3 regions of the Pantoea sp. S18 genome follow, and region 1 is predicted to be linked to each of the others. Evidence: predicted binding sites of a transcription regulator. Region 1 holds the regulator's gene; each other region holds the start of a gene.

What was found. Region 1 encodes PurR, which represses purine synthesis genes. Its sites were predicted from a motif close to CANGCAAACGTTTGCNTG; they were not measured.
Region 2: purL (phosphoribosylformylglycinamidine synthase) is a predicted target of PurR. The motif match lies at 5,951-5,968, and genes of this name have one in related genera.
Region 3: VIJ98_RS19970 (NCS2 family permease) is a predicted target of PurR. The motif match lies at 3,587-3,604, and genes of this name have one in related genera.

The regions. Positions count from the first base shown of each region.
Region 1 is NZ_CP142688.1:1,869,203-1,879,509, forward strand. It holds gene punC (purine nucleoside transporter PunC) at 1-429, opposite strand, end outside; gene punR (DNA-binding transcriptional activator PunR) at 540-1,451, shown strand; gene purR (HTH-type transcriptional repressor PurR) at 1,448-2,473, opposite strand; gene VIJ98_RS08685 (YnhF family membrane protein) at 2,748-2,837, shown strand; gene VIJ98_RS08690 (C40 family peptidase) at 2,893-3,684, opposite strand; gene VIJ98_RS08695 (Grx4 family monothiol glutaredoxin) at 4,049-4,384, shown strand; gene rnt (ribonuclease T) at 4,420-5,088, opposite strand; gene gloA (lactoylglutathione lyase) at 5,196-5,603, opposite strand; gene VIJ98_RS08710 (alkene reductase) at 5,705-6,802, opposite strand; gene VIJ98_RS08715 (TetR/AcrR family transcriptional regulator) at 6,853-7,449, opposite strand; gene eptA (phosphoethanolamine transferase EptA) at 7,489-9,126, opposite strand; gene VIJ98_RS08725 (DUF1289 domain-containing protein) at 9,355-9,594, shown strand; gene VIJ98_RS08730 (aldo/keto reductase family oxidoreductase) at 9,667-10,307, shown strand, end outside.
Region 2 is NZ_CP142688.1:3,173,076-3,183,382, reverse strand. It holds gene recO (DNA repair protein RecO) at 1-631, shown strand, start outside; gene pdxJ (pyridoxine 5'-phosphate synthase) at 702-1,433, shown strand; gene acpS (holo-ACP synthase) at 1,433-1,813, shown strand; gene VIJ98_RS14675 (YfhL family 4Fe-4S dicluster ferredoxin) at 1,825-2,073, opposite strand; gene VIJ98_RS14670 (MurR/RpiR family transcriptional regulator) at 2,129-2,968, opposite strand; gene yfhb (phosphatidylglycerophosphatase C) at 3,136-3,774, shown strand; gene tadA (tRNA adenosine(34) deaminase TadA) at 3,866-4,333, shown strand; gene mltF (membrane-bound lytic murein transglycosylase MltF) at 4,330-5,787, opposite strand; gene purL (phosphoribosylformylglycinamidine synthase) at 6,058-9,948, shown strand.
Region 3 is NZ_CP142688.1:4,278,417-4,288,723, reverse strand. It holds gene VIJ98_RS19985 (malonic semialdehyde reductase) at 1-575, shown strand, start outside; gene VIJ98_RS19980 (flavin reductase family protein) at 622-1,131, opposite strand; gene VIJ98_RS19975 (4'-phosphopantetheinyl transferase superfamily protein) at 1,427-2,173, shown strand; gene VIJ98_RS19970 (NCS2 family permease) at 2,205-3,518, opposite strand; gene yieH (6-phosphogluconate phosphatase) at 3,670-4,332, shown strand; gene VIJ98_RS19960 (MFS transporter) at 4,416-5,654, opposite strand; gene phoU (phosphate signaling complex protein PhoU) at 5,775-6,509, opposite strand; gene pstB (phosphate ABC transporter ATP-binding protein PstB) at 6,524-7,297, opposite strand; gene pstA (phosphate ABC transporter permease PstA) at 7,341-8,228, opposite strand; gene pstC (phosphate ABC transporter permease PstC) at 8,225-9,187, opposite strand; gene pstS (phosphate ABC transporter substrate-binding protein PstS) at 9,277-10,307, opposite strand, start outside.

The sequences.
Region 1 (10,307 bases):
CGGAGACAGCGCAACCAGCGGCATAATCGTGGCAAACACTTTATTGGCTTTGGCTTTTGGATAGTGATCCACCACCAGCGCCTGCCAGCTCACGGCAGCCGCACACACACCAATCGCCTGCACAAAACGCAGCGCCAGCATCAGGCGGACATCGGTCACCCAAAGCATCCCCAGACAACCAAGGGCGAAGATGGCTAACCCCGCCAGCAAAATGGGTTTACGGCCGTAACGATCTGACAGCGGCCCCCAAAATACCTGGGCACAGGCGAAACCGCCGAGAAACAGACTCAGGCTGGCGCTGATGGTGCCGGGTGCGCTCGCGAAATCACGCTGCATATCGCCAAAGGCGGGTAAATACATATCCGTGGCAAGAAAGCCGAGCATGCTGAGCACGGCGAGATAAGGCATAAATGCTTTAGACGACAACATGGTGATTCTCTTTTGGGCAGGTTGAACGCCGGGGAGTGTAAAAGGATGCAACGCGCTTTGTGAAACGCTAATATTTGCATAGTGCTGTTAAATTTTTTGAAGGCAAAATTATGTGGTCAGAATATGCGCTTGAAGTGGTGGATGCGGTGGCGCGCACTGGCAGTTTTAGTGCGGCAGCGCAGGAGCTGCATCGTGTGCCTTCTGCCGTCAGCTATACCGTGCGCCAGCTGGAAAGCTGGCTGGCGGTGCCGCTGTTTGAGCGTCAGCACCGCGAAGTGGTGATGACACCGGCGGGCGAGCATTTTGTACGTGAAGGACGATCTGTTATCAAAAAAATGCTGGCAACCCGTCGACAGTGTCAGCAACTGGCAAATGGCTGGCGCGGGGAGCTAAGCATCGCGGTTGATTGCATCGTTAAACCGCAGCGCACGCGGCAGTTAGTGAAGGATTTCTATCGCCACTTTCCCGATATGGAGCTGATTATCAGCTACGAAGTGTTTAACGGCGTGTGGGATGCATTGGCAGATGGCCGGGTTGATGTGGCGATTGGCGCAACCCAGGCGATTCCGGTGGGCGGACGTTTTGCCTTTCAGGATATGGGCGCGTTGAACTGGCGTTGTGTTGTAAGTCCGGATCATCCGTTGGTTAACAGCACGGAGCTGGATGATGAAACATTGCGAGTATGGCCATCGCTGGTGCTGGAGGATACCTCGCGTGCGTTGCCGCGCCGTATGACATGGACGCTGGATAATCAGCGACGTCTGGTGGTGCCAGAGTGGGAAACCGGGATGGATTGTTTGCTGGCAGGATTATGCGTCGGCATGGCGCCAGGCCATCTGGCGCGTCCTCTGCTGGACAGCCATAAACTGGTGGAACTGGCACTGCCGCAGGCCTTTCCGGACAGTCCGTGCTGCGTCAGCTGGTCAGAACAGCGCGCGTCACCGGCGCTGGAGTGGTTACTGGCTTATCTCGGGGATGCCGAAACGCTGAACCACGAATGGCTCAGCGAATTGTCGGCTTAGCGGCGATAGTCGCGGAACGGACCGTACGCCACCGAACGGCGCTCAATCAGCGTTGGCTGAACCTCAATGGTTTGCGGATCTTCACGCTTGCTGGTGATGCGATCCAGTAGCATTTCCAGCGCTTTTTCACCCAGTTCGGCTTTTGGCTGATGCACGGTGGTCAGCGCTGGCGTGAAATAGCGCGCGTTGCGCACATTATCGTAGCCGATGACTGAGATATCCTGCGGTACGCGCAAACCCATCTCATCAGCAGCGCAAATCGCGCCCATCGCCATAATATCGCCACCGCAGAACACCGCTGTTGGGCGCTGTTTCTGATTTAAAATCTGCTGCATCGCCTGATAGCCCGATTCAGGCTCAAAGTCGCCCTGAACTACCCATTCCGGACGCACCGTAATGCCCGCTTCGTTCATTGCCTGCAGGAAGCCAGCGTGACGGCCGCCGCCGGTGTTGCGCTCCATCTGGCCGGGAATGGCACCGATATCTCGATGACCGCGTTCAATCAGATAACGCCCGGCGAGATAGCCGCCCTGAAACGCATTGTCTTGCACGGTATCGGTGAAATCACCGCGCGATGCACCCCAATCCATCACCACCATGGGAATGTTGCGGTTCTCTTCCAGCATCTGCAGCAAATCGTCTGGATACTCAGAACACATCACCAGCAAGCCATCGACGCGCTTTTGCGCCATCATCGACAGGTAAGCACGCTGCTTTTGCAGATCGTTGTGCGCATTGCCGAGAATCAGCGTGTACCCGCGTTCGAAACAACGGTTCTCCACCGCTTCGATAATTTCAGCGAAATAGGGCGCTTCGCTGGAGGTCGCCAGCAAACCTAAGGTTTTGGTGTGATTAACTTTGAGACTACGCGCCACGGCACTGGGCGAGTAGTGTAATTCTTTGATCGCTTCCCATACGGCGTTACGCGTCTCTTCCGCAACGAAACGCGTTTTGTTGATGACATGCGAAACCGTGGTGGTTGAGACACCCGCGCGTTTTGCGACATCTTTAATTGTTGCCATGAAAATGGTACTCCTGGGCTTATCGCAACTTACTGATAAGTATATTGTTAAACGTTTGCGTCTGCTAATGCTTTTATAGCCCAAAAAAGCGGGCAAAACGGTGTGTTTTAGCAGGCGAAATCACTTCATCACGCTGTAAATACAGCACGCGCAAAATCTGTTGCGCAACGAAAGGCGGCGATTCTAACAAGCTGGCGCGGATAACACGAGATTTTTGCCCATTGCTGTGCGAAAATCGCCTTAACCCTAATAATTGTGTGACTAAGGAGTTGTGATGAATACCGACCTGAAGCTGGCGCTAATGACCACCGTTGGCGCACTGTTGATGATTATCGCCTTCAGCTTTACCGCGATCATGCATTAACAAAAAAGCCGGAGCTGAGAACAGCATCCGGCTTTTTATGATTGTTGCGCAACAGTTAGCGAATAGTTTTTGGCGTCATCATGCGACGCGCGCCCACATAGTGTTTCTGCCAGTAATCCTCACCCAGTGCGCTAATCTGAATATCTTTGCCGGTACGCGGCGACTGAATGAATTTCCCGTTGCCGAGATACACGCCAACATGATCGGCGGTGCCGCGATTATTAATGCGGAAGAACACCAGATCACCTTTCTCCAGCATTTCACGCTTAATCGGTGCCGCATCGCGCAGGTGATACATCTCATTGGCGGTGCGCGGGAATTTGAATTTCACCAAATCTTTATAGGCGTACCACACTAAGCCGCTGCAATCGAAACCGGTGTGTGGCGAAGTGCCGCCCCACTGATAAGGTTTGCCGAGTTGGCCCATCAATTTGGTCATCGCTGTTTCACGCGCTTTTTGATAACGCTGGCGGTGCGCCTTACTCATTTTGATGCCGGTCAGCGCTAACGCTTCATCATCGACGGCGATCTCTGGTGTTTTCTTCGCTAAACGTTGATGACCGTATTTCTTAGCAGAGAGTTTCAGCGGGGATTTTTTGCTGGTGGTCTTGTGCAGCGCGGTTTCTGTTTTGGTCTGTTTTTTGAGTTTGAATTTTTGAACAGCAGTCAGGCGCGATTTTTTGGTGGTGGTTTTCACCGGGCGTCGTTTGCGGCGCTCGTCTTCACGTGCGCTCTTTTTCTCTGCTTTAAGCGAACTGGCATTAACGGGCGCATGCGGAGATGCAGCAGCCACATTAAAAAACAGTTGGGCGAAAGCCAGTATGAAAAGCGTAATTAGTAGACGCATAATCCGGTTACAGGTTAAGCAGGCTGAATGAAAGCAGACTGCGTTAAAGTGAGAGAAATCTGATCAAGCGATCAGCGCCGAGGCAATTCTAATCCACTTTTTTTCCAAAAGGTAAGGCCTTTTTCCATTAATATGTTACCAGATTGATTCTGTAGCAAAAATGAGCGATTTCAGCTGGTTAACGCAGCGAAACTATTGCTAATTATTAATTTATTAATGCCAATTAATGATATGAAAATGTTATTTGTCATGCGTTAACTTAACAAACATGGCGATTAGCCAGTGCAAACGCAAAATCCCGTTTTCAGTCCGGGAGCGAAATCGCTACAATAAACAAACACGAAGTAGAAGATTAAGGAAGGCAATAATGAGTACTGTTGAAAAAATTCAGCGTCAGATCGCAGAAAACCCGATTCTGCTGTACATGAAAGGTTCTCCAAAGCTGCCAAGCTGCGGTTTCTCGGCGCAAGCCGTGCAGGCGCTTTCTGCGTGTGGCGAGCGTTTCGCATACGTGGACATTCTGCAGAACCCGGACATTCGTGCTGAAATGCCAAAATACGCTAACTGGCCAACCTTCCCGCAGCTGTGGGTAGATGGTGAACTGGTCGGCGGCTGCGACATCATCGTTGAGATGTTCCAGCGCGGTGAACTTCAGCCACTGCTGAAAGAGACCGCTGAGAAGTATAAAGAAGCGGAATAATGCAGAAGGCCGACAAATGTCGGCCTTTTCTTTGCTTACTCGGCAGACGCGTCGTCTGCGGATTCTTCACTGAAAGCCAGCGGCCAGCCGCCCAGACGTTTCCAGCGGTTCACCAACTCACAAAACAGCGTCGCGGTTTGCTCGGTGTCATACAGCGCCGAATGCGCTTGCGTACTATCAAACTCCATTCCCGCCGCTTTACAGGCTTTCGCCAACACGGTTTGCCCCAGCACCAAACCACTTAACGCTGCGGTATCAAACGTAGCAAAAGGGTGGAACGGATTGCGCTTCAGGCTGGCGCGCTCTGCGGCCGCCATCACGAAGTTGAGATCGAAAGTGGCATTGTGCGCCACGATAATCGCGCGATTGCAGCCGCTATCTTTGGTGCCTTTGCGCACCATTTTAAAAATCGCATGCAGCGCTTCATATTCGCTTACCGCACCGCGCAGCGGATTGGTGGGATCGATGCCGGTAAACGCCAGCGCCGCAGGATTCAGAATGGCGCCTTCAAACGGTTCCACATGGAAATGCAGCGTTTCATCGCGGTGCAACCAGCCGTCTTCATCCATTTTCAGCGTTGTGGCTGCAATTTCCAGCAGTGCATCGGTTTGTGCATTGAAACCTGCGGTTTCAACGTCGATCACAACAGGATAAAAACCGCGGAAGCGTTGGTGGAGAGCGTTTAAAGCGTTCGATTCAGACATCAGGATCTCATGGCAATAAATAGGGCAGCGCGCATTATGGCAAAAATCGCAGGAGGGTGCAGCAGGAGAGGGAAGTCAGCCTGCAATTAGCAGGCTGACCAGCAACCTTAGTTGCCTAAGCCGTGACCGGCATGTTTGTTTTCAATCAGTTCGATCTTGTAGCCGTCTGGATCTTCAACAAACGCAATAATGGTAGAACCGCCTTTTACCGGGCCCGCTTCACGCGTCACGTTGCCGCCCGCGCTGCGAATGCGTTCGCAGGTGTCAGCCACGTTGTCCACGCCCAGCGCGATATGGCCGTAAGCGTTGCCGAGATCGTATTTATCCACGCCCCAGTTGTAAGTCAGCTCAATTACCGCGCCTTCGCTCTCTTCGGTGTAGCCAACGAATGCCAGCGTGTATTTGTACTCGGTGTTTTCGCTCTGACGCAGCACGCGCATGCCGAGCACGCGGGTGTAGAAATCGATAGAACGTTGCAAATCGCCAACGCGTAACATGGTGTGAAGTAAACGCATAACATCCTCTTTTTTAAAACGTCATCAGTGAATGACAAGACAACTAAGTATACACACTGATGAAACAACGCTGCCGCCTATCCGACGCGGCAGCCATTTTCTTACAGGGTTGGATAATCGGTATAGCCTTCCGCGCCGCCGCCGTAGAAGCTCTCAGGACGCTGCGGATTGAGTGGCGCATCTTGCTGCAAACGAGCAACCAGATCCGGGTTAGCGATAAAGTCGCGACCAAACGCCACCGCGTCAATCAGGCCGCGCGCAATCAGATCATCCGCTTTCTCAACGGTGTAGGCACCGGCACCGATAATCACGCCTGGGAACAGCGCACGCACTTTCTCACGGAATGCATCGCTGTATGGCTGTCCGCCTGCCCAGTCTGGCTCAGAAAGGTGCAGATAGGCGATGCCGCGTTTGCCCAGCTCGGCGATGTACCACAACGCTGCTTTCTCTTCTTCCGGGCCATTTTCCAGATTCTGGAAGGCACCGATTGGCGAAACGCGGATACCGATACGATCGGCAGACCAGTTAGCAATCGCCGCATCCACCACTTCCAGCGCGAAACGACCACGTTTCTCAATCGAACCGCCGTACTCATCGCTACGCTGATTTGAGCCGGGTGCGAGGAACTGATGCATCAGGTAACCGTGCGCGGAGTGCAGCTCCAGCAGGTCGAAGTCGGCTTCGCGCGCATTGGCGGCGGCCTGACCAAAATCTTTGACGATTTGCTGAATTTCAGCCACTGACAGCTCGCGCGGCACTGAGGTGTCTTCACGGTAGACCGAACCATCCGTAGCGCGCAGGGAAGTGCGCGTACCTGCCGCCAGCGCGGTAGGTGCGACCGGTGCTTTGCCTTCTGGCTGCACGCTGTTATGAGAAATGCGGCCGGTGTGCCACAGCTGCACGGCGCTGTGACCGTTAGCGGCATGAATGCCTTCGTTAATCATTTTCCACGCGGCAATTTGCTGCTGTGTGTGCAGACCCGGCGCACCGGCATAGCCTTTCGCCTGGAAAGAGATCTGGGTGGCTTCGGTGATGATCAAACCGGCACTGGCGCGCTGCTGATAATATTCTGCCATCAGTGGCGTCGGAATATCGCCCGGCTCAATGCTGCGCAGGCGCGTCAATGGGGCCATAAAAATGCGGTTCGGTACGGTAATCGCGCCCACTTTGAGTGGGGAGAACAGCTGCTTACTCGCCATATTGATTGCTCCAGGAAGACCGGTCGTCTAGTAACGACAATTTTTAAAAATCAGTGACTTATAAGCCACTGTTCGATGGTTTCGAGCGCCAGGCTAATCGGACCCGGCTCTCGGGAAATCTTGCTCTGCAAGCTGGCTCCCAGCCACAACAAATAGCAGCGCTGCGCCAGCTGCTGCGGCGTTTGCCCAAACGGCAGCGGCTGCTCAGCGGCTACCTCAGTCAAACAGCGCGTGTAGGCAGCGATGATGGCATTGGCACCTTGTTGCAGGGCATCGCGCATGGGCTCGGAGAGATCGCACACTTCGGCTGACAATTTCACGCCAAGGCAGCCAACAATATGACCTTGCTCGATAAACAGCCTTTCACCGTAGCGGAAATGCGCTAACAGGCGTTCGCTCGGCGGTAAACCGGGCAGATTTAGCTGCTGATCAATCTGTTGCTGGAAGTGGGCGAAGTAGCGCTCAATCAGCGCCACGCCAAAGGCCTCTTTCGAACCGAAATAGTGGTAGAACGAGCCTTTAGTGACTTCCGCCAGCGCCAGCATCTCGATCAAACCCATGCCGGTAAAGCCGCGCTGTAAACAAACCTGCTCGCCAATAGCGAGCAGATGTTCACGGGTATCGTTGCGTTGCAGAGTCTTGTTCATGGGTCGCAGGTTATTAGACCAGTCAGTCTAGCGCAACCCTCAGGCGGCGGTTTGGCACGATCTGTTCATATCCAACTGCGGTTGATACTGCTGCGTCTGGATGTTGAACATGCCTAAAAGCGTATGGAAAAGATTATCTTGCGACACCTTTGCATCGGCAGCTTGCTGGCGCAAACAGGCTTCATTGATGTGATTCGCCGCCGCGTATCCCGGTGACATCCACATCAGCAGAGGAATGTGTGTTTGCTGTGAGGGCGCAAACATATAAGGCGCACCGTGCAGATATATCCCGCGTTCGCCAAGTGATTCGCCGTGATCGGAGAGATAGACCAGCGCCACATTGAAGCGATCGCTCAGGCCTTTGAGCTTATCGATGGTGCGGCTCAGCATGGCGTCGGTATACAGCAGCGAGTTGTCGTAGGTATTCACCAATGCCTGATGATCGCAATCCTGAATCTGTTTGCTGTCACAGGTGGGCGTAAAACGGCGGAACTCAGCCGGATAACGCTGATAATAGGCTGGACCGTGGCTGCCCATTTGATGCAGTACAATAATGCCGTCGTTATGCAGGCTATCAATATAGTTATCAAGACGATGCAGCAACACATCATCCTGGCAAAACCCATCGTGACAATATTGCGGCAGTTTCCACTGTGTCATGTCGGTGTGCGGCACGCGGTCGCAGGCGCCTTTGCAACCACCATCGTTTTCGCGCCACAGCACGCTCACGCCGGCATGCGCCAGGATATCAAGCACGCCTTCCTGATGATGCGCCAGATTCGCGTCGTAATGCACGCGTGGCATATTGGAGAACATGCAGGGCACCGATATAGCGGTTTCTGTGCCACAGGAAATGGCGTTGGGATAGTAAATGACCTGCTGTTTTTTCAGCTCCGGATTGGTGTCACGCGCGTAGCCACCCAGCGAGAAATTCTCGGCGCGCGCGGTTTCACCCACCACTAACACCACCAGCGTTTTCTTGGTTGCTGCGGAGATTAATGGGCCTTTGTGGGCATCCTCGCCAATTTTTACCAATTCCTGACTACCTTGCAGATAGCGTTGATCGACATAGTGGCCAGTACCGCTAACCACGTTGGCCGGAGTAATCATCTTGATCAGGTTTTTATTGTTGCGAATCAGCGAGGCGTAATCTTTGTAAAACAGCGCCGCCATCAGCAATATGATTAATATTGCGCCTAGTGCGCCCGTCAGGCGTTGCAGCAGATTCCACCACCAGCGCGTGCCGTTATTGATGCGCACGCCGCAAATCAGCGCCACCGGCACCATCCCCATCAACAGCATCCAGAGTAGATAGCGACTGCTGATCAGCGCACCGGCTTCCTGCGGGTCGGATTCAAAGACGTTTTGAATCATATTGGTGTCGATCACCGTGCCAAAACTGTGCATGAAGTAATTGGCGGCGGCGCTAACTAATACCAGCGCAATCAGTAACGGTTTGCGCAGATAAGGCCAGGCGGCTAGCGAGAAGAGAAAATAGAACGCCGAGGCGAGCACCAGCGGAATACTGGCGGCGAACAGATAATCGTGGACGTGATCGTAAGGGATCATTTCCCAGGCGCGCAGCAAGAACAGGGCATTCAGGACTAATGCGAAAAACAGGGCGGCAATAAGGTTAAATCCGTTGGTGCCGCACTGAAAGGTGATCGGAAATCTCATGAAAACTCAACGGTAAGAAGTAATGTGACAATCGTATGAAGACAAGATGAGGAAAACCTTAACGAAGATTAAACGTAAGCAATCCAAATCCTTTAAATGCTGGCTTTTTGGTAAACAGGCGTAACGAAATGCCGCGATGGCTTGATTATGCGCAATGCCCGTATACTCTTTGCACAATGTCATTAAGCTGTTATCAATGTGATTTGAGATGTTAATTGCGGAGTGCATGTGGCCGAGCAACTCGAGTTCTTCCCCGTTCCCAGCCCGTGTCGTGGCATTTGCCAGAGTGACGCACGTGGCTATTGTCGTGGCTGTTTACGCAGCCGGGAAGAGCGCTTTAACTGGATGAAATTCAGCGATGCACAAAAGCGTGATGTGCTGCGCTTGTGCCAGCAACGCTTTTTGCGTCTGCAGCGTCAGCAAAAAGTCGATGAAGATCATGATCCACAACAACCGGAACTGTTTTAAGAAAACGACGATCTGCCTTTCCGTTATACTCCCGCTTTCGTTATCTGGAATCGTGTTTAGGGGAGTTTAACCATGTTACAACCGCAGGCTATTGCACCGCAGGGACCGTCCTTTTCAACGCTGATTGCCGGTTACTGGCGTTTAATGGAGTGGGGCATGACGCCGCAGCATGTGGTGCAGTTTATTGAACACCATTTAGCACTGGGCATCACCACTGTCGATCACGCTGATATCTACGGCGATTACCAGTGTGAAGCCGCCTTTGGTGAAGCACTGCGCCTGGCGCCAGGTTTGCGTGAAAAGCTGCAAATCGTCACTAAATGCGGCATTGCGACGCGCGCCAAACCCGAACACCGCATTGGTCACTACATCACCGAAGCCAGCCACATTCTGCATAGCGCCGAAAATTCGCTGCGCCATTTCAATACCGATTACCTCGATTTGCTGCTGATTCATCGCCCGGATCCGTTGATGGACGCGGATGAAATTGCCGAAGCCTTTACGGCGCTGCATCAGAGCGGCAAAGTGCGCCATTTTGGCGTATCTAACTTCACTGCGTCTCAGTTCACGCTGCTGCAATCGCGTTTGCCATTTAGTCTGGTCACTAATCAACTGGAAATCTCCCCGCTGGAGCAAACGTCGCTGCTGGATGGCTCGCTCGATCAGTGCCAGCAGAACCGTATCCGCCCAATGGCGTGGTCCTGCCTCGGCGG
Region 2 (10,307 bases), 1.3 Mb from region 1:
CGTCCTTGCCAAAGGCGCCCGCTCGCGCCGCTCCCAACTGAAAGGTGCACTGCAACCCTTTACGCCACTGCTGGTGCGCTGGGGCGGACGCGGTGACGTCAAAACGCTGCGCAATGCCGAAGCCGTTTCACTGGCATTGCCGCTCAGCGGCATCACGCTTTATTGCGGGCTCTACGTCAACGAACTGCTGTCGCGCGTGCTGGAGCAGCAAATTCCCTTCTCTGACATGTTCTTCGATTACCTGAATTGCATCCAAACGCTGGCGGCAGGCAACGGCTCGCCTGAACCGGCGCTGCGCCGCTTTGAGCTGGCGCTACTCGGGCATCTCGGCTACGGCGTGGATTTTCTGCATTGCGCCGGCAGCGGGGAAGAGGTTGCTGACGGCATGACCTACAGCTACCGGGAAGAGAAGGGCTTTATCGCCAGTTTGGTGGTCAATCAGCGCAGCTTTACCGGCCGCCAGCTGCGGGCGTTGTGGGAACGCGAATTCCCGGATGCTGATACGCTGCGCGCCGCTAAACGCTTTACGCGCATGGCGCTGAAGCCCTATCTTGGCGGCAAACCGCTGAAGAGTCAGGAACTGTTTCGCCAGTTTGTGCCAAAAAAGAAACCAGATGTGGCAAACGATTAGCGCTGGTCGTACCGCCTGATATATTCAGCGCGGTACACTGCAAACACACTGAACACATTTAAGGATTGTCATGGCTGAGTTGCTGTTAGGCGTCAACATTGACCACATTGCCACCGTTCGTAACGCTCGTGGCACAAACTATCCCGATCCGGTGCAGGCCGCGTTTGTTGCTGAGCAGGCCGGCGCCGACGGTATTACCGTGCATCTGCGTGAAGATCGCCGCCACATCACCGATCGCGATGTGCGCATTCTGCGTGACACCATCCAGACGCGCATGAATCTGGAGATGGCGGTCACTGACGAGATGATCGACATTGCCTGCGAAATCAAGCCGCACTTCGTTTGCCTGGTGCCAGAAAAGCGTCAGGAAGTGACCACCGAAGGCGGGCTGGATGTGGCGGGTCAGCAGGATAAAATCAATGCGGCGGTGCGCCTGTTGAGCGACGCCGGCATTCTGGTTTCACTGTTTATCGATGCCGATCACCGCCAGATTGAAGCAGCGGTTACCAGCGGCGCGCCTTATATCGAAATTCACACCGGCGCTTATGCCGAAGCACCCGAAGGTCTCGAGCGTCAGGCTGAGCTGTCACGCATCCGTAAAGCCGCGACTTTCGCCGCCAGCCTTGGCCTGAAGGTGAATGCCGGGCACGGTTTGACCTACCACAACGTGCAGCCGATTGCTGAACTGCCGGAAATGCACGAGCTGAATATCGGCCATGCGATTATTGGTCGCGCGCTGTTCAGCGGTCTGGCCGATGCGGTCAGTGAAATGAAGCAGCTGATGCGGGAAGCGCGTCGCTAATGGCAATTCTCGGACTTGGCAGCGATATCGTAGAGATTGAGCGCATTGCAGGCGTCATTGAGCGCTCCGGCGACCGTCTGGCGCGCCGCGTATTGAGCGAAGCCGAGTGGCAACAATATCAGGCGCACCAGCAACCGGTGCGCTTTCTTGCCAAACGTTTTGCGGTGAAAGAGGCGGCAGCAAAAGCCTTCGGCACCGGCATTCGCGGTGGCCTGGCCTTCAATCAGTTCGAAGTGTACAACGATGCGCTGGGCAAGCCGGGATTACGTTTCTTTGAGCAGGCCAAAGTGATTGCCAGCCAGCTCGGCGTGAAGCACGTGCATGTGACGTTAGCGGATGAACGCCATTACGCCTGCGCAACGGTGATTATCGAGAACTAGTTTATCGAGAACTAAGGGTGCAACACCACGAACTTCTCCCACAGCGCCTCGCGGCTTTCCGGGTGCTGTGGATCGAGAATAATGGTGTTATCAATCGGGCAGACGCTTTGGCAGGTCGGCACATCATAATGGCCCACGCACTCGGTGCAGCGGTCGACATCAATCTCATAGATCGCATCGCCTAAGCTGATTGCCTGGTTTGGGCATTCAGGTTCGCACATATCGCAATTGATGCATTTAGTGGTGATGAGCAGGGCCATAGCAGAAGTCCAATAACAGCAGAAAAGGCGCGGGTATTATACGCGCCTCATCTCATCAGACCAGCTTTTTCACCAACTCTTCGCTGTGGCGGATGTGGCTGGAGGCGCGTTCGGGATCGTTTTGTACCAGCGCCATAAACAGCAGATCGGTCAGCGCCAGCTGCGCGCTGGTCGACGAGATCGCTGCACTGCGCGTGCTCTGCTCTTCCGCCACGGTGTAGAGGCACACCGTAGCGCACTGCTGCAGAGCATTCGGCGTAAAACCAGTAAAGGCCAGCACATCGGCACCAACTTGCGCCGCTTCCTGCGCCGCCAGATTGATTTCGCGGCGTTCGCCAGTATAGGAGATCGCCAGCAGCACATCGCCTGGCGCCATCGCTTGCACGCTGGCAAGCAAGGCGTGCATATCCTGTTCCGCCACCGCATTGATGCCAATCTTCATCAGCTTCCACGAAAAATCTTTCGCCACTAAACCGGACGCACCGATGCCAACCAGCAAAATACGATTGGCGTTTTTCAGCAGCTGTAAGGTTTGCAGCAGCTTCTCTTCGCTGTTGATATCCAGCGTGGCGCGGATCGCTGAGATCTTCTCGCTCAGCAGCTTTTCACCGACCACTTTCAGCGGATCGTCGCTGAAAATATGGTTATGCACGGTGATCGCATCGCGATCGGCCATCGACTCGCTCAGCGCCAGCTTCAGCGCCGGAAAGCCTTTATAGCCCAGCTTCTGGGCGAACTTCACCACGCTGGATTGGCTAACGCCCGATTCCTCGGCGAGTTTTTGTGAACTGAGATGCCGTGCACGATCCGGCTGCGACAGCAAAAAATCCGCCAGCCGACGCTCATTTAGCGCCAGTCGAGGGTAGAGCTGACGAATGCGCAGCAATGAACTCATGGTTCGATCCTTAATTCCTTTATCCGCAAACATCGCGTAAACGCGAAGAATAAACTATTCAAATGGCATTGTAGTCATTGGAATTAAAAATAGCAGCTTTCGCCTCGAACGCCGAAGCTGGCTACACTGTAGTGCAGAAACCGCGAAGGATAGAGAAGGAGTGCTGTTTGACAAAGGGTACACAACGACGCGTGGTGTTTTTCGATCTCGATGGCACGCTGCATCAGCAAGACATGTTTGGCACCTTTATGCGCTATTTGCTGCGACGTCAGCCGATCAATCTGCTGCTGGTGGTGCCGCTGTTGCCGGTGATCGGTCTTGGGATGCTGTTCAAAGGCCGCGCCGCACGCTGGCCGATGAGCTTATTACTGTGGGCGATTACCTTCGGCCATAGCGAAACACGCCTGCGCCAGCGTGAGGCTGAATTCGCCGAGTGGTTCCGCCAGCGTGTTACCGCGTTTCCGGTGGTACAGCAGCGGCTTACCGACTATCTCAGCAGTAACGATGCCGATGTCTGGCTGATTACCGGTTCGCCGCAGTCGCTGGTGGAGCAAGTCTATTTCGATTCGGCATTTTTACCGCGCGTGCAGCTGATCGCCAGCCAGATGAAGCCGGGACGTGGCGGACGTTTGCTGTCGATGCGCTGTCTCGGCCATGAAAAGGTGGCGCAGCTGGAGGAAAAAATCGGCACGCCTCTTCAACTGTATAGCGGCTACAGCGACAGCAAACAGGACAACCCGCTGCTGTTCTTTTGTCAGCATCGCTGGCGCGTCACGCCAAGCGGTGAGCTGCAACAGCTGGAATAACGCTTCGATTCCAGCAGCAGCATCGCTATAATGCGCCGCCTTAAATGTCCGCAGGAGTTGCCCGGTGAACCCACAAACTGATGAATATTGGATGCGTTATGCGCTGGAACTGGCGAAGCGCGCGTGGGAGCAGGGCGAAGTGCCGGTCGGTGCGGTGCTGGTGCAGGGCGACAAGGTGATTGGCGAAGGCTGGAATCGGCCGATTGGTCAGCACGATCCTACCGCGCATGCCGAAATCATGGCGCTGCGTCAGGGCGGCAAAGTACTGGAAAACTATCGTCTGCTGGATACCACGCTGTACGTCACGCTGGAACCCTGTGTGATGTGCGCTGGTGCGATGGTGCACAGCCGCATCACGCGGCTGGTGTATGGCGCTAAAGATGAGAAAACCGGCGCGGCCGGTTCACTGCTGGATGTGATTGGTCATCCTGGCATGAATCATCAAATTCAGATTGATTGCGGCGTGCTGGCGGAAGAGTGTGCCGGGATGCTGAGTGATTTCTTCCGCATGCGTCGCGAGCAGAAGAAGGCGCTGCGTCAGGCGCAGCGCACCGGTTAATTCATCGCAATTTTCGGTTCGACTGCCGGGTAACCGGCGCCTAATTCCGCTTCCAGCGCCGACTGCTGCGCTAAACGCTTCTCCTGCTCCTGCAAATATCCCACCAAACTGATCTGATACTTACGGATGTTCTCAACATAGTTATAGGCTTCGTGGCCGCGCGCGTAGCCGTAGGTGGTTTGCGTGTAGTAGCGCTTCTGGCTCAGCATCGGCAAACGCAGCTTCACGTCGGCCCAGCTGTCCGGATTGCCGCCCTGTTTCGCCGTTAGCTTGCGTACATCCAGCATGTGCGCGTAGCCCATGTTATACGCCGCCAGCGCGAACCAGATACGTTCATCCTCCGGAATGGTCTCCGGCACTTTCTCCATCATGCGCTTGAGATATTCGCTGCCGCCACGAATGCTCTGTTCGGGATCGAGGCGATCGTCAACGTCAAGGCTATCGGCGGTATTGCGCGTCAGCATCATCATGCCACGCACGCCGGTTGGCGACGTAGCCTGCGGATTCCAGTGCGATTCCTGATAAGAGATTGCCGCCAGTAAACGCCAATCCATGCTGGCGGAATATTTCTCAAACAGCGGTTTGATATCCGGCAGCGTGTTATCAATGGCGCGCAGGAAGGTGCGGGTATCAACGTAATCGAAGGTGCCAACGTGGCCGAGATACTTCTCTTCCAGTCGCGCCATGGTGCCTTCCTCGCCCATCTGGCTGTAGAAGTCGAGCATCGCCGCGCTGAGGCTGTCGTCATCGTTACGCGGCAAATACCAGGTTACCGGCTCTTCATCGGTCACATCAAACGCCACCGCCAGTTGCGGATGAATGCGCTGCAGCAGGCCGATGGTGACCGAATCGCCCACCGTGTAATCGAGTTTGCCGTCGGCAACCGCTTCAAGCAGTGCTTTCTGGCCCTGATCGGTGGAGATCGCCCAGTCGAGATCGGGATAGCTGTCAGCTTTGGCGGAACGTAAAGTTGACAGATATGCCGAACCGGACTGCACAATCAGGCGGCCTTTGAGATCGCCGAGATTCTTCGGCCGGGGCTTATCAATGCGGTACACCAGCTGCTGCGACACCGAATAGTAGCTCGGGCCACTTTGGTAGTGCGCGAGGCGCTCGCTGTTGTAAATCAGACCGGCAGCCAGCAAATCTGCTTTACCGTCATCGAGGTCGTCAAACAGGTCGCCAAGGTTAGGACGCACCTCAACTTCCAGTTTCACGCCCAGGTAATCGGCGAAGCGCTTCGCCAGCTCGTAATCCATACCGGCTGGTGCATTGTTAATGGTGTAGTAAGTCAGCGGAGAGTTAACGGTACTGATGCGCAGCACTCCGCGTGATTTGATCTGTGATAGCGCGTCTGTTCCGCCCCCGTACCACGGGATGGAAGGCCACAATGCTAGCGCAAGCAGCACGGTGATCAGACCGATAAACAGATAGTTTATTTTTAGGCGTTTCAAATAGTTGTCTCGTAATGGCTCACAGGCCTCTGTCTTTTAAAGGCAGTATTTATGTTGTTTTAACTCCCAGAGCGAGGGGCATTTTGCGCAACAAAAAGGGGCAGGGCAACTTTTATAGCAAGAATTGTGCAAAATTCAGCCAAACGCCAGGTGCCAGAATTTATGCGCAAACGGTTTCGTAACCCGTGCTGTTTCTCTATAATACCGCCCGTTTTCCCCTGTTGCGCCCAATGAAGCGTCGCCCGGCACTTCAAAGACGAGAGATCTTTAATGATGGAAATTCTGCGTGGTTCGCCCGCTCTGTCGGCATTTCGTGTAAACAAACTGCTGACCCGCTTTCAGGACGCTCACCTTCCGGTGAGTGATATTTACGCCGAGTACGTCCATTTTGCCGATGTTAGTGCACCGCTCAGCGCGGATGAGCAAGCCCGCCTGCAACGCCTGCTGAAATACGGTCCTTCTCTCGCCGAACACGCGCCACAAGGGCGTCTGTTGCTGGTAACGCCGCGTCCCGGCACCATCTCTCCGTGGTCATCGAAAGCCACCGACATCGCCCACAACTGCGATCTGCCACAGGTATTGCGTCTTGAGCGCGGCATGGCCTTCTATGTGCAGGCACCTGAGCTGACGGAAGCACAGTGGCAGCAGCTGGCTAGCCTGCTGCATGACCGCATGATGGAAACGGTGTTCGCTGACCTCAACGATGCGCAGCAGCTATTTGCTCACCATCAGCCGCAACCGCTGAAAAGCGTTGACGTGCTGGGCGCCGGTCGCAGCGCGCTGGAACAGGCCAACACTACGCTGGGCCTGGCGCTGGCCGATGATGAGATCGATTACCTGCTTGATGCCTTTACTAAGCTGGGCCGCAATCCAAACGACATTGAGCTCTACATGTTTGCGCAGGCAAACTCTGAGCACTGTCGTCACAAGATTTTCAACGCCGACTGGATTATCGACGGCGAAAAGCAGCCGAAGTCGCTGTTTAAAATGATCAAAAACACCTTTGAACATAATCCTGAGCATGTGCTGTCTGCTTATAAAGACAACGCTGCGGTAATGGAAGGTTCTGAGGTTGGCCGCTTCTACGCCGATGCGCAGAAGGGCGAATACGAATTCCATCAGGAAGAAGCGCATATCCTGATGAAAGTCGAAACCCATAACCACCCAACCGCCATTTCACCGTGGCCGGGTGCCGCGACCGGTTCCGGTGGCGAGATTCGTGACGAAGGCGCAACCGGACGCGGCGCCAAGCCAAAAGCCGGTCTGGTCGGTTTCTCGGTATCGAACCTGCGTATTCCAGGCTTTGAACAGCCGTGGGAAGAGGATTTCGGTAAGCCAGATCGCATCGTCACAGCGCTGGATATCATGACCGAAGGCCCATTGGGCGGCGCGGCGTTCAACAACGAATTTGGTCGTCCAGCCCTGAACGGCTACTTCCGTACCTACGAAGAGCGCGTCAACAGCCACAATGGCGTAGAGCTGCGCGGCTATCACAAGCCAATCATGCTGGCGGGCGGCATCGGTAACATCCGTGCCGATCACGTGCAGAAAGGCGAAATCGTGGTGGGCGCCAAACTGATCGTGCTGGGTGGACCGGCGATGAACATCGGTTTAGGCGGCGGCGCGGCGTCATCAATGGCGTCTGGCCAATCGGATGCCGATCTCGACTTTGCGTCAGTACAGCGCGACAACCCAGAAATGGAACGTCGTTGCCAGGAAGTGATCGACCGCTGCTGGCAGCTGGGTGAAGCCAACCCGATTCTGTTTATCCATGACGTCGGCGCGGGCGGACTTTCGAACGCGATGCCAGAACTGGTGAGCGACGGTAATCGTGGCGGTAACTTCAACCTGCGCGACATCCTCAGTGATGAGCCAGGCATGAGCCCGCTGGAAGTGTGGTGTAACGAGTCGCAGGAACGTTATGTGCTGGCGGTTGCCCCTGCACAACTGGCGCTGTTTGACGAACTGTGTAAGCGTGAACGCGCGCCTTATGCCGTTATCGGTGAAGCCACCGAAGAGCTGCATCTGAACCTCGCCGACAGCCATTTCGACAACAAGCCAATCGACATGCCGCTTGACGTGCTGCTGGGCAAAACGCCGAAGATGACGCGTGATGTTGCCAGCCAGCAGGCTAAAGGCGATGCGCTGCAGCGTGACGGGATTAGCGTGGCGGATGCGGTAAATCGCGTGCTGCACTTGCCGACCGTGGCAGAAAAAACCTTCCTGATCACCATCGGTGACCGCAGCGTAACCGGCATGGTCGCGCGCGATCAGATGGTAGGTCCGTGGCAGATTCCGGTTGCGAACTGCGCCGTCACCACCGCCAGCCTCGATAGCTATCACGGTGAAGCCTTCTCCCTCGGCGAACGTGCGCCAGTGGCGTTGCTCGACTTCGCTGCCTCAGGTCGACTGGCCGTCGGTGAAGCGCTGACCAACATCGCAGCAACCTCAATTGGTTCGCTGCAACGCGTTAAGCTGTCCGCAAACTGGATGGCCGCCGCCGGTCATCCGGGCGAAGACGCCGGCTTGTACGCTGCAGTTAAAGCGGTCGGCGAAGAGCTGTGTCCCGCGCTGGGCATCACCATTCCGGTGGGCAAAGACTCGATGTCGATGAAAACCCGCTGGCAGAATGGCACCGAGCAGCGCGAAATGACCTCGCCGCTGTCGCTGGTGATCACCGCTTTTGCCCGCGTTGAAGATGTGCGTCGCACCGTGACGCCGCAGCTGCAAGCGGATCAAGACAACCTGTTATTGCTGGTGGATCTCGGTAACGGCGCGAACACGCTTGGCGCGACCGCGCTGTCGCAGGTTTATCGTCAGTTGGGCGACAAGCCTGCCGACGTGCGCGACGCCACGCAGCTGGCGGGCTTCTTCAACGCCATTCAGGCGCTGGTGGCCGAGCAGAAACTGCTGGCTTACCACGACCGCTCTGACGGCGGCCTGTTGGTCACGCTGGCGGAGATGGCCTTCACCGGTCACTGCGGTATCGAAGCGGATATCGCCGCGCTGGGCAGCGATGCGTTAGCCGCACTGTTCACCGAAGAGCTGGGCGCGGTGCTGCAGATCAATGCAGCGGATCGTGCAGCAGTCGAGAAGGTGTTTGCTGACCACGGCCTGAGCGCTAACCTGCATGTGATTGGTAAAGCGTTGCCGGGCGATCGCTTTGTGATCCGTTCTGGCGGCAGCGCGGTGTACAGCGAAAGCCGTACCACGTTGCGTACCTGGTGGGCAGAAACCACCTGGCAGATGCAGCGTCTGCGTGATAACCCAGCCTGTGCCGATCAGGAGCATGAAGCGAAAAAAGATGATAACGACCCAGGTCTGAACGTCCATCTGACCTTCAAGCCAGAAGAAGATGTTGCGGCACCAATGATCGCAACGGGCGCACGTCCGCGTGTGGCAGTGCTGCGTGAGCAGGGCGTCAACTCACACGTGGAAATGGCTGCCGCCTTCCATCGTGCGGGCTTTACTGCGGTTGACGTGCACATGAGCGATCTGCTGGCAGGCCGTCGCGGTCTGGAAGAGTTCCAGGCGCTGGTCGCCTGCGGCGGCTTCTCGTACGGTGACGTGCTGGGCGCGGGCGAAGGCTGGGCGAAATCCATTCTGTTCAATGGCCGGGTGCGTGATGAGTTCGAGAACTTCTTCCATCGCCCACAAACGCTGGCACTTGGCGTGTGTAACGGTTGCCAGATGATGTCGAACCTGCGTGAACTGATTCCAGGCAGCGAGCTGTGGCCACGCTTTGTGCGCAATCAGTCCGAGCGTTTTGAAGCGCGTTTCAGCCTGGTTGAAGTGGCGGCGAGTCCATCGCTGCTGCTGGATGGCATGGTCGGATCGCATATGCCAATCGCGGTATCGCACGGTGAAGGTTTTGTTGAAGTGCGTGACGGCGCGCATCTGGCACAGCTGGAGAGCAAAGGTTTAGTGGCGCTGCGCTTCGTCGATAACTTCGGCAAAGTGACAGAAAGCTATCCGGCCAACCCGAATGGCTCGCCAAACGGCATCACTGCGGTAACCAACGAAAGCGGTCGCGTCACTATTATGATGCCGCACCCAGAGCGTGTGTTCCGTACCGTGAGCAACTCATGGCATCCGGCAGAGTGGGGCGAGGACAGCCCGTGGATGCGTATCTTCCGCAACGCGCGTAAGCAGTTGGGATAAGCAAAACAAAGGCCGCTAAATAGCGGCCTTTTTTATTCTACTGCGCGTTTTGTAGGGTCGCCATTCATGGCGACCTTGCTAAAATCCGCATGATTCTCAAACTGTCGGAAAACAACGACAATCCCGCCATTACACTGTCGCCAAAAGGTGACATTTAACTCATTGATTTATATGAATGGGAAATTAACACCCTAAACTCGTTGCTAATCAGCGACACTTTTCACTGACCGTCCGGTCCGCTTTTCTCCAGGATCCCGCTTACTGTCTGGCATTCCTCTGATAATAAACGCTATTTATTTATTGGCACGATACTTGCTATACTCCTTGCGTGGCTCATTCACCTGTTTATGATTGCCCCG
Region 3 (10,307 bases), 1.9 Mb from region 1:
ACAGCGTGGCGCTGAACGCGCTGTTCAATGAAGCCCGCACCCACAGCTATTGGCAGGACAAACCGGTTTCGCAGGACGTGCTGAAACAGCTCTATAACCTGACCGCGCTGGGCCCAACCTCCGCTAACTGCTCGCCAGGCCGTTTTGTATTTGTGACCTCGCAGGAAGGCAAAGAGAAGCTGAAACCCGCGCTCTCATCGGGCAACGTCGATAAAACCATGGCTGCGCCGGTAACGGTGATCGTGGCGTGGAATCCTGAATTCTACGAAGCGCTGCCGAAGCTGTTCCCGCACGGTGATGCGCGCAGCTGGTTTACCAGCAGCCCGGATCTGGCGAAAGAAACCGCGTTCCGTAACAGCAGCTTGCAAGCAGGTTATTTGATTCTGGCCGCGCGTTCGCTGGGCCTGGATGCGGGCCCGATGTCCGGTTTCGATCCGTCAAAAGTGAACGATGCGTTCTTCAGCGAGAGCAAATGGCAGGTGAACTTACTGATCAATCTCGGCTATGGCGAAGCCAGCAAACTGCACGCGCGTCTGCCGCGTCTCGGCTTTGATGAAGCCAGCACCTTTGCCTGATTGAGAAAAGGCGTCGGGCTGAGCCCACGACGCCCGTTTTAAGCGGTTATCCCAGTGAATGGAAGCCGCTGTTGAAGTAGATCATCGGCTCTGCCGCTTCACCTGGCAGAGCAATGCCGACGATACGCGCCAGCAGCACGCTGTGCGTGTTCCACTCCACCACTTTCTCCAGCTGACAATCAAAGCTCACCAGCGCATCAGCTAAAATCGGCGCGCCGGTATTTAATGTCTGCCACGTACCACTTTGAAAGCGCTCGTCGCGGCGTGAGGATTGGCTGAACTGGGCACATAAATCGTCATGCTGTTCACGCAGCACGTTAACGGCAAAATGGCCGGCGGCGATAAAGGCATCATGACTGGACGCGCTGCGATTAACGCAAACCAGCAGACTTGGTGGCTCAGCCGCCAGCGAACTGACCGAAGTCGCAATCAGCCCCAGCTTTTCGCCCTGAAATTCGGTGGTAACCAGTGAAACACCCGCGGTTAAGCGACGCATGCCGTGACGAAACTCATCAAGCGAGATCGATTCCTGGCGAGAAATAGCGGTAACTGACATAGAAAACTCCGACGTGCATGCTTCTAAGATGCGCACGATTGGCAGATGAATGAATTGGTTAGCGCACTTCACTGTGCCTTTTTACTGTCCAAATCCTACACCACATCAGGCCGTTCGGCATCCGTTGAGACACGAATCTGCAAAAGCGTTCTATGCAAAGTTGCCAAATGGGATTGCCGCCTGGCTTCGTCCTTATCTGAAATATCGCCTATTCCATCTTAAGCCGGATGCAAACCCATGAGAAAATTCTTACAATAGCACTGATGATTATTCGACCATTTTCACGGAGCGACAGATGGCTAGTCATTTTGTACGTTGGATAGGTAATCCGCCCTTTTCTTCCGGGAATATGCGGGTGCCACAGGAAGTGATAAACAGCGCTCAGCGCTTCGCTGACAAGCGTCGCGGACGTTTTCTTGCCGCGCGCGAACTGCTGGCGCAACTGATGCTGCGCGTTTACGGCATTCGCGAACTCCCCGCGCTGACGACCTCCAGCAGCGGACGCCCCTGCTTTGCCGATGCCAACCTGCCCGACTTCAGCATTTCCTACGCCGGAAACACCATCGGTGTGCTGCTGGCCGAAGAAGGCGGTCGCGCCGGATTGGATATGGAAATTGTGCGCGCGCACAGCCGTCAAACGCAGGACATGCTGACGCAGGATCTCTCCTCCGGCGAAAAAGCCTGGATCAACGCGCAGCAGGATTTTATGGAAGCGCTGACGCAAATCTGGACGCTGCGCCAAAGCATTCTCAAGCTCACCGGTGAAACCGATAGCGGTATTGATTCACTGCGTTTGCATCCTGCGGCTGGTCGGCTGCGTTCCACCGTGTTCCCCGATATTCAGGCGGTGTGTGATGCTGAGCCGACGCTGGTGTGGTCGTGCGCGCTGTCGCCCGGCACCGAGCGCTTACACTTGTGGGAGATTGATGGCGCGCAGCAGTGGCAAGCGCTGCGCGATGTCGAGATGAGCAAACCCAATATCGGGCCGCGTACTCTGCGCCTGACCAGTTTGGTCACGCCGCATGAGATGGGACATCCGTAATAAAAAAGGCCGCATCAGCGGCCTCTTCTATTTAGTGGGCGTCAATAAAGACGATTTTCAGTACGAACAGCAGCGCAACAACCACCACACACGGGCTGATTTCACGCCAGCGCCCGGTTCCCAACTTCATCACGCAGTAAGAGATAAAGCCCAGCGCGATGCCTTCGGTGATCGAGAAGCTGAAAGGCATCATCGCCGCAGTAACGAACGCTGGCACCGCTTCGGTGAGATCGTCCCACTGCACACGTGACAGCGACGCCGTCATCAATACGCCAACGTAAATCAGTGCACCCGCCGCCGCATAAGAAGGCACCATCGCCGCCAACGGTGACAGGAACATCACCAGCAGGAACAGAATGCCGGTAATCACCGCCATCAGGCCGGTGCGACCGCCGATCGCCACGCCGGACGAGCTTTCAATGTAGGCGGTCACCGATGAGGTACCAATCAACGAACCGGTCACCGAACTAATGCTATCAACGTACAGCGCCTGCTTCATGCGCGGGAAAGTGCCTTTCTCGTCGGTCAGCCCGGCTTTATCGGTTACGCCAATCAGCGTGCCGGATGAGTCGAACAGGTTTACCAGCATAAAGGAGAAGATCACACCGGCCATGCCGATGTTGAACGCGCCTTTGATATCGACCTGGCCGACAACGGAAGTGATCGCAGGCGGCGCCGCGAACACACCGCTGAATTTCACATCACCAATAATCAGGCCCAGCGCGGTCGTCACCACAATCGATACCAGCACTGCCGCATGGATATTGCGTGAAGCCAGAATCGCGATAATGAAGAAACCGAGCGCCCCAAGCAGCACGCTATGCGAGGTCAGATTGCCAACGGCAACGATGGTATCGGCGTTTGGCACGATGATACCGGCGTTTTTCAGCCCCATCATGGCGATAAACAGGCCGATACCGGCGGTGATACCCACGCGCAGGCTGAGCGGAATGTTGGCAATCATCCAGTAACGCACGCGCAGCAGCGTAAGGATCAGCAGACCCAGCGCGCCCCAGAAAATCGCGCCCATACCAATCTGCCACGAATAACCCATGGCACCGACCACCACAAAGGCGAAGAAGGCATTCAGGCCCATCGCCGGCGCCAGCGCCACCGGCAGATTCGCCACCAGCCCCATCAGAATGCTGCCGAACGCGGCAATCAAGCAGGTAGTAACAAACACTGCCTGCGTATCCATGCCCGCCACACCGAGAATTTGTGGGTTAACGAAAACGATGTACACCATCGTCAGGAAAGTCGTGCAACCGGCAATCACTTCGGTACGCACGGTGGTTCCGTGTTCCTGCAGTTTGAAGATGCGCTGCAAAAGGCCCTGATTAGTCATTCCACTGTTCCGCTAAAAAATTTATCGCCGCGTATCCTATAGAGTTTAGCGCGGCAAAACACTGATTTTTCGCAACCGGTTGCTCAGGGTCGCTTTCTGCGCTCAGTGCGCTAGAGTGTCAGCTTATTGTTTAACAAAAGGATGATGTGCGATGTCGGTTGAATGTATTTTTTTTGATTGCGACGGCACGCTGGTCGACAGCGAAGTGATCTGTACGCAAGCTTACGTCAACACCTTTGCCCGCTACGGTATTGAACGCTCTCTGCAGCAGATGTTTGAGCAGTATAAAGGGGTGAAGCTTTACGACATCATCCGCGATGTGGCGGCAGAACATCAGGTTGAGTTGCCGCTCGAAGAGGTGGAAGCCGCCTATCGTGCCGAAGTAGCTAGATTGTTTGATCTCGATTTAAAGCCGATTGCCGGTGCCAAAGCGCTGGTGGAAAGTGTCAACGTGCCGATGTGCGTGGTTTCCAACGGCACGGTGAAGAAGATGCAGCATTCGCTGGGATTGACCGGCATGCTGCCGTATCTCGATGGCAAGCTGTATAGCGGTTATGACATTAATCACTGGAAGCCAGATCCTGAGCTGATGTATCACGCCGCCGAACAGATGCAGGTGCCGATTGAGAAGTGCATTCTGGTGGATGATTCCGAGGCTGGCGCGCGCGCGGGGATCGCGGCCGGGATTCCGGTGTTTTACTACTGCGCCGATGCGCACAATCCTGAATTAGATCATCCGCTGGTGACGCGCTTTGATGATATGGCGCAGTTGCCGGATCTGTGGCGCGCGCGTGGCTGGGATTTGTTGAAGTAAGGTGCGGTAATCAGCCAGGTCGGCATAAATGCCGACCCTACATTCATTCAGGTGTAGGGTCGCCATTAATGGCGACCACAAACTCAACCAATCGCCCCTAACGAATCCTCGTTGCTCTGCTTCTTCGGTAGCAGGAACAGCGTGGCGGCGATATCCAGCAGATAAATCAGCGCCAGCAGCGTAATCGCGGCGGTGAAAGAGATATTGGTCGCCAGCAGGCCAATCACCAATGGACCAAATCCGCCTACGCCACGTCCCAAATTAAACAACACGTTCTGCGCCGTCGCGCGTGCCTGCGGTGGGAAGGTGTCGGAAATCAGCGCGCCGTAGCCGCCAATCATGCCGTTTACAAACATCCCCATCAGCGCGCCGGTAAACAGCATCACCGTTGGATCGCGCAGCTGCGCGTACACCACCACCATCACCACTGCGCCGAACTGATACAGCAGGAATATTTTCCAGCGCGCGAAACGATCGGCCAGCACGCCAAACAGCCAGATGCCGAACGTCATGCCCACCACCGTGACGGCGGTCCACAAACCAGATTTGGTCAGGCTGAAACCGAAGTTGGATGACAGATAGCTCGGCATCCAGATCATCAATCCGTAGTAACCAAAGTTCTGCACCGAGCAGAGAATGAAAATCCCCAGGCTGGCTTTGCTGGTGGCGCGATCGGCAAACAGTAATTTAATGCGTGCGGCAAAAGAGAGCTGCGGCGTTTTCTCAACGTGACGCGTAAAGCTCTCCGGCTCGCCCATGCTGCGGCGGATCACAAACGACACCAGCGCTGGCAGCAAACCGACGAGGAACATGCCGCGCCAGCCAATCACGCTCAGCAGCGGCGGCGTGATAAAGGCCGCCAACAGCACACCGAGCTGCCAGCCAATGCCGACCCACGCCGAGGCGCGGTTGCGCTTCTCTTTCGGCCAGGCTTCGGCAATCAGCGCCATGCCGATGCCGAACTCACCGCCCAATCCCACACCCGCCAGCGTGCGATACGCCAGCAGATCCCAATAACCTTGCGCCACCGCGCACAATCCAGTGAACACCGAGAACACCAGAATGGTGACAGTGAGAATGCGGATGCGGCCATAACGATCGCTCAGATGACCAAACACAATGCCGCCGATCACTGCACCGATCAGCGTCCAGGTGACCAGCGAACCGGCCTGAGAGGGATCGAGCGCCAGCGAGACGCTGATCGCTGGTAGCATAAAACCAAGAATCAGCAGATCAAATCCGTCCATCGCGTAGCCGCTGATCGCAGCCACCATGGCTTTCGCCGGTGTTATGGCTTGTTTTTTAGGGGTTGGGGAGGACATGTAACAGCACCTGGCAGAAAAAAAGTGCGCCAAGTATAAAGAGAGGACAACGCGGAGAACAGACAGAATTTAAGCAGGCAGCCCGTTAGCCACAGTGGCAACGGGCCGCCGACGCGTCAATCAAGAGGGTTTATTGCTGCCGTCATCGCCTGACAGCAGTTCATCCAACTTGTCGCCGCCCACATGACGGAAATCCTGACCTTTAACGAAATAGAAGATAATTTCGCAGATGTTCTGGCAACGATCGCCGATACGCTCGATGGCGCGCGCGCAGAACAGCGCGGTCAGCACGCTTGGGATGGTGCGCGGATCTTCCATCATATAGGTCATCAACTGACGCACGATGCCTTCGTACTCTTTATCCACCTTCTTATCTTCACGGTAGATTTTGATGGCTTCGTTGAGATCCATGCGCGCAAACGCATCCAGCACATCATGCAGCATCTGCACGGTGTGATGACCCAGCGCTTCAAGGCTCACCAGCAATGGCAGATGCTGCTGGCTGAACTTCTCCAGCGCGGTGCGGCTGATTTTTTCCGCCACGTCGCCAATGCGTTCCAGCTCAGAAATGGTCTTGATGATCGCCATTACCAGACGCAAATCGCTGGCGGTGGGCTGGCGTTTGGCGATGATGCGCACGCAGGCTTCATCAATCTCCACTTCCATCATGTTGACCTTCTGGTCGCCGTCGATCACGTGACGCGCCAGCTCGCCATCCTGGTTGTGCATCGCGGTGATAGCGTCCATCAGCTGCTTCTCAACCATGCCGCCCATGATCATCACTTGCGTGCGAATGTGCTCCAGCTCCGCGTTGAACTGACCGGAGATGTGTTTGTTCAGATTTAAATTATCCATGTGCGTCTCCTGAATCAGCCGTAACGACCGGTGATGTAATCTTCGGTCTGCTTCTGTGCGGGCTTAGTGAACAAGGTATCGGTATCGCTGAACTCAATCAGCTCGCCCAGATACATGAAAGCGGTGTGGTCAGAACAACGCGCGGCCTGCTGCATGTTGTGGGTCACGATTACCACAGTGTAATCCTGCTTCAGTTCGGTGATCAGCTCTTCGATACGACCGGTTGAGATCGGATCCAGCGCTGAACAAGGCTCATCCAGCAACAGCACTTCCGGGCGAATGGCGATGCCGCGCGCGATGCACAAACGCTGCTGCTGACCGCCGGAGAGACTGTAACCGCTCTGATGCAGCTTGTCTTTGGTTTCATTCCACAGCGCGGCTTTGGTCAGCGCCCACTGAACGCGCTCATCCATATCGGCACGCGACAGCTTTTCAAACAGACGCACGCCGAAGGCGATGTTGTCATAAATCGACATCGGGAACGGCGTCGGCTTTTGGAACACCATGCCGACGCGCGCGCGCAGCAGGGCGATGTCCTGATTGGAAGCCAGAATGTTATCGCCATCCAGCAGGATGTCACCTTCTGCACGCTGCTCCGGATAGAGCGAGTACATTTTGTTGAAGGTGCGCAGCAAAGTGGATTTACCGCAGCCTGATGGGCCGATAAACGCGGTCACCTGGTTTTTAGTGATATCCAGGTTGATGTTTTTCAGCGCGTGAAACTTACCGTAATAGAAGTTCAGATTACGGACCTGAATTTTACCGGCTGATGAAGTCACGTTACTCATTCTCGTCTCTCATAAGCAGCGCCGCCGAAGCCGCGCCGGGAAATTAGTGTTTGCCCTTGGCGAAAACCACACGCGCCACAATGTTCAGCAGCAGCACGCACACGGTAATAATCAGCACACCTGCCCACGCCAGACTTTGCCACTCGGCAAACGGGCTCATGGCGAATTTAAAGATGGTGACCGGCAAGTTAGCGATCGGCTGCATCATGTCGGTGCTCCAGAACTGGTTCGACAGCGCAGTGAACAGCAGCGGTGCGGTTTCACCGGCGATACGCGCTACGGCCAACAGCACACCGGTGATGATGCCGGAAACTGACGCTTTTAGCGTAATCGCCGAAATCATTTTCCACTTCGGCGTACCCAGCGCATAAGCCGCTTCACGCATGCTGTCTGGTACCAGACGCAGCATGTTTTCGGAGGTACGAATTACAATCGGGATTTGCAGCAGCGCCAGCGCCACTACGCCGGCCCAACCGGAGAAGTGCTGCATCTGCGCCACCACGATGGTGTAGACGAACAGACCCACCACAATCGACGGTGCTGACAGCAGAATGTCGTTGATGAAGCGAATCACTTCCGCCAGCCAGTGTTTACGGCCATATTCCGCCAGATAAATACCGGCCATGATGCCGAGGGGCGTTCCGACGATCGTCGACCAGAAAATCAGTAAACCACTGCCGACTAAGGCGTTGGCCAAACCACCGCCCGCGGTATTCGGCGGCGGCGTCGATTCGGTAAACAGCGACCAGCTCAAACCATCAACACCGCGCGTAATGGTGGTGAACAGAATCCACACCAGCCAGAACAGACCGAATGCCATGGTCATCAGCGACAGCGTCAGAGCAATTTTGTTTTTGGTACTGCGCCACGCCTGCATTTTGCGGCGCGAGGCTTCCAGCTCAGCGCGAGCCTGAACTTCAATAGCGGTCATGAACGGGCTCCTTCACTCTTCGCCAGACGCAGGATCATCAGTTTGGAGATCGCCAGCACGATAAAGGTAATCACGAACAGGATCAGACCCAGTTCCATCAATGCTGCTACGTGGACGCCGGATTCCGCTTCGGCGAATTCGTTGGCCAGCGCGGAAGTAATACTGTTGCCCGGCATAAAGAGCGAGGCGCTGTCGAGCTGGTAGGTGTTACCGATGATAAAGGTCACCGCCATGGTTTCACCCAATGCGCGGCCCAGGCCGAGCATCACGCCGCCAATCACGCCGTTTTTGGTGAACGGCAGCACGATGCGCCAGATCACTTCCCACGTGGTGCAGCCGATGCCGTAAGCCGACTCTTTCATCATCACCGGCGTTTGTTCAAACACGTCGCGCATCACCGAGGCGATGTACGGAATGATCATGATGGCGAGAATCACGCCCGCCGCCAGAATACCGATACCGAATGCCGGGCCAGAGAACAGCGTGCCGACAATCGGGATATTCGACATCACGTTACCCACCGGCGTCTGGAAATATTCGGCGAACAGCGGAGCGAAAACAAACAGGCCCCACATGCCGTAAACGATGCTGGGGATCGCCGCCAGCAGCTCAATGGCGGTGCCCAGCGGGCGACGCAGCCAGCCTGGCGCCAGTTCCGTCAGGAACAGCGCGATGCCGAAGCTCACCGGCACGGCAATGATCAAGGCAATAATCGAGGTGACGAGGGTGCCGTAAATCGGTACCAGCGCACCAAATTGTTCGTTTGGCGCATCCCAGGTTTTATTCCACAGGAAAGAGAAACCAAATTTTTGGATGCTTGGCCAGGAGGAGAAAATCAGGGAGACGATAATGCCGCCCATCAACAACAACACGATAAGCGCGGATAGCTTCACCAGCGCGCCGAAAATCATGTCGCCTTGTTTACCGGGGGCTTTGAACGTCGGCTTAGTGGCAGCCATAGAATTCTCTGTTCTCAGGGGGATGTCAGGGCGGCACGCAGGCCGCCCATTGGGGTTGGCCAGCCGTCTCGGCTGGCCAGGTAAATCTGTTACTGATACAGCGCTTTACCGGAGCTATCTTTGATGTTCGCTTTCCACGCTGCACGAATCTGGTTAGCAACGCTTTCTGGCAGCGCGGCGTAATCCAGGTCGGTTGCGGTTTTGCTGCCACCTTTGTAAGCCCAGTCGAAGAACTTCAGTACTTCGCTACCTTTTTCCGCATTCGCCTGATCTTTGTAAATCAGGATGAAGGTGGTCGAGGTGATCGGCCATGCTGCGTTGCCTTTCTGGAAGGTCAGATCCTGAGCAAAGGTTTTGCTCCAGTCTGCGCCTTTCGCGGCGTTCGCAAAGCTCTCTTCGCTTGGTGCGACCGCTTTACCGTCGGCATCAACCAGTTTGGTGTAGGTCAGGTTGTTCTGCTTGGCGTAAGCGTATTCCACATAGCCAATTGAACCCGGCAGACGCTGTACGAATGCGGCCACGCCGTCGTTACCTTTACCGCCCAGACCGGTCGGCCAGTTAACGGTGTTACCTTTACCGATTTTGCTGTTCCACTCTTCGTTCACTTTCGCCAGGTAGCTGGTGAAGACGAATGAAGTACCGGAACCGTCAGCGCGGCGAACCACGTTGATGTTGGAATCTGGCAGTTTCACGCCTGGGTTCAGTTTAGTGATCGCCGGGTCGTTCCACTTTTTGATGGTACCGAGGTAGATGTCGCCCACGGTTTTACCGTCGAGAGTAAGTTCACCTGATTTCACACCTGGGATGTTAACCGCCAGCACCACGCCACCGATCACGGTAGGGAACTGGAACAGGCCGTTTTTCTGCAGATCTTCTTCTTTCATTGGCGCATCAGACGCACCGAAATCGACGGTTTTAGCGATGATTTGCTTCACGCCGCCTGAAGAACCAATACCCTGATAGTTGATTTTGCTACCGGTGGCTTGCTGGTACTCGGCTGCCCACTTGGCATAAACCGGCGCCGGGAATGTCCCGCCTGCGCCCGTCAGATCGGTTGCTGCAAAAGCAGAGACCGCGCTTACTGCGAAGGTGGCGGCGAGGATTCGGGCTACGGTGCTAC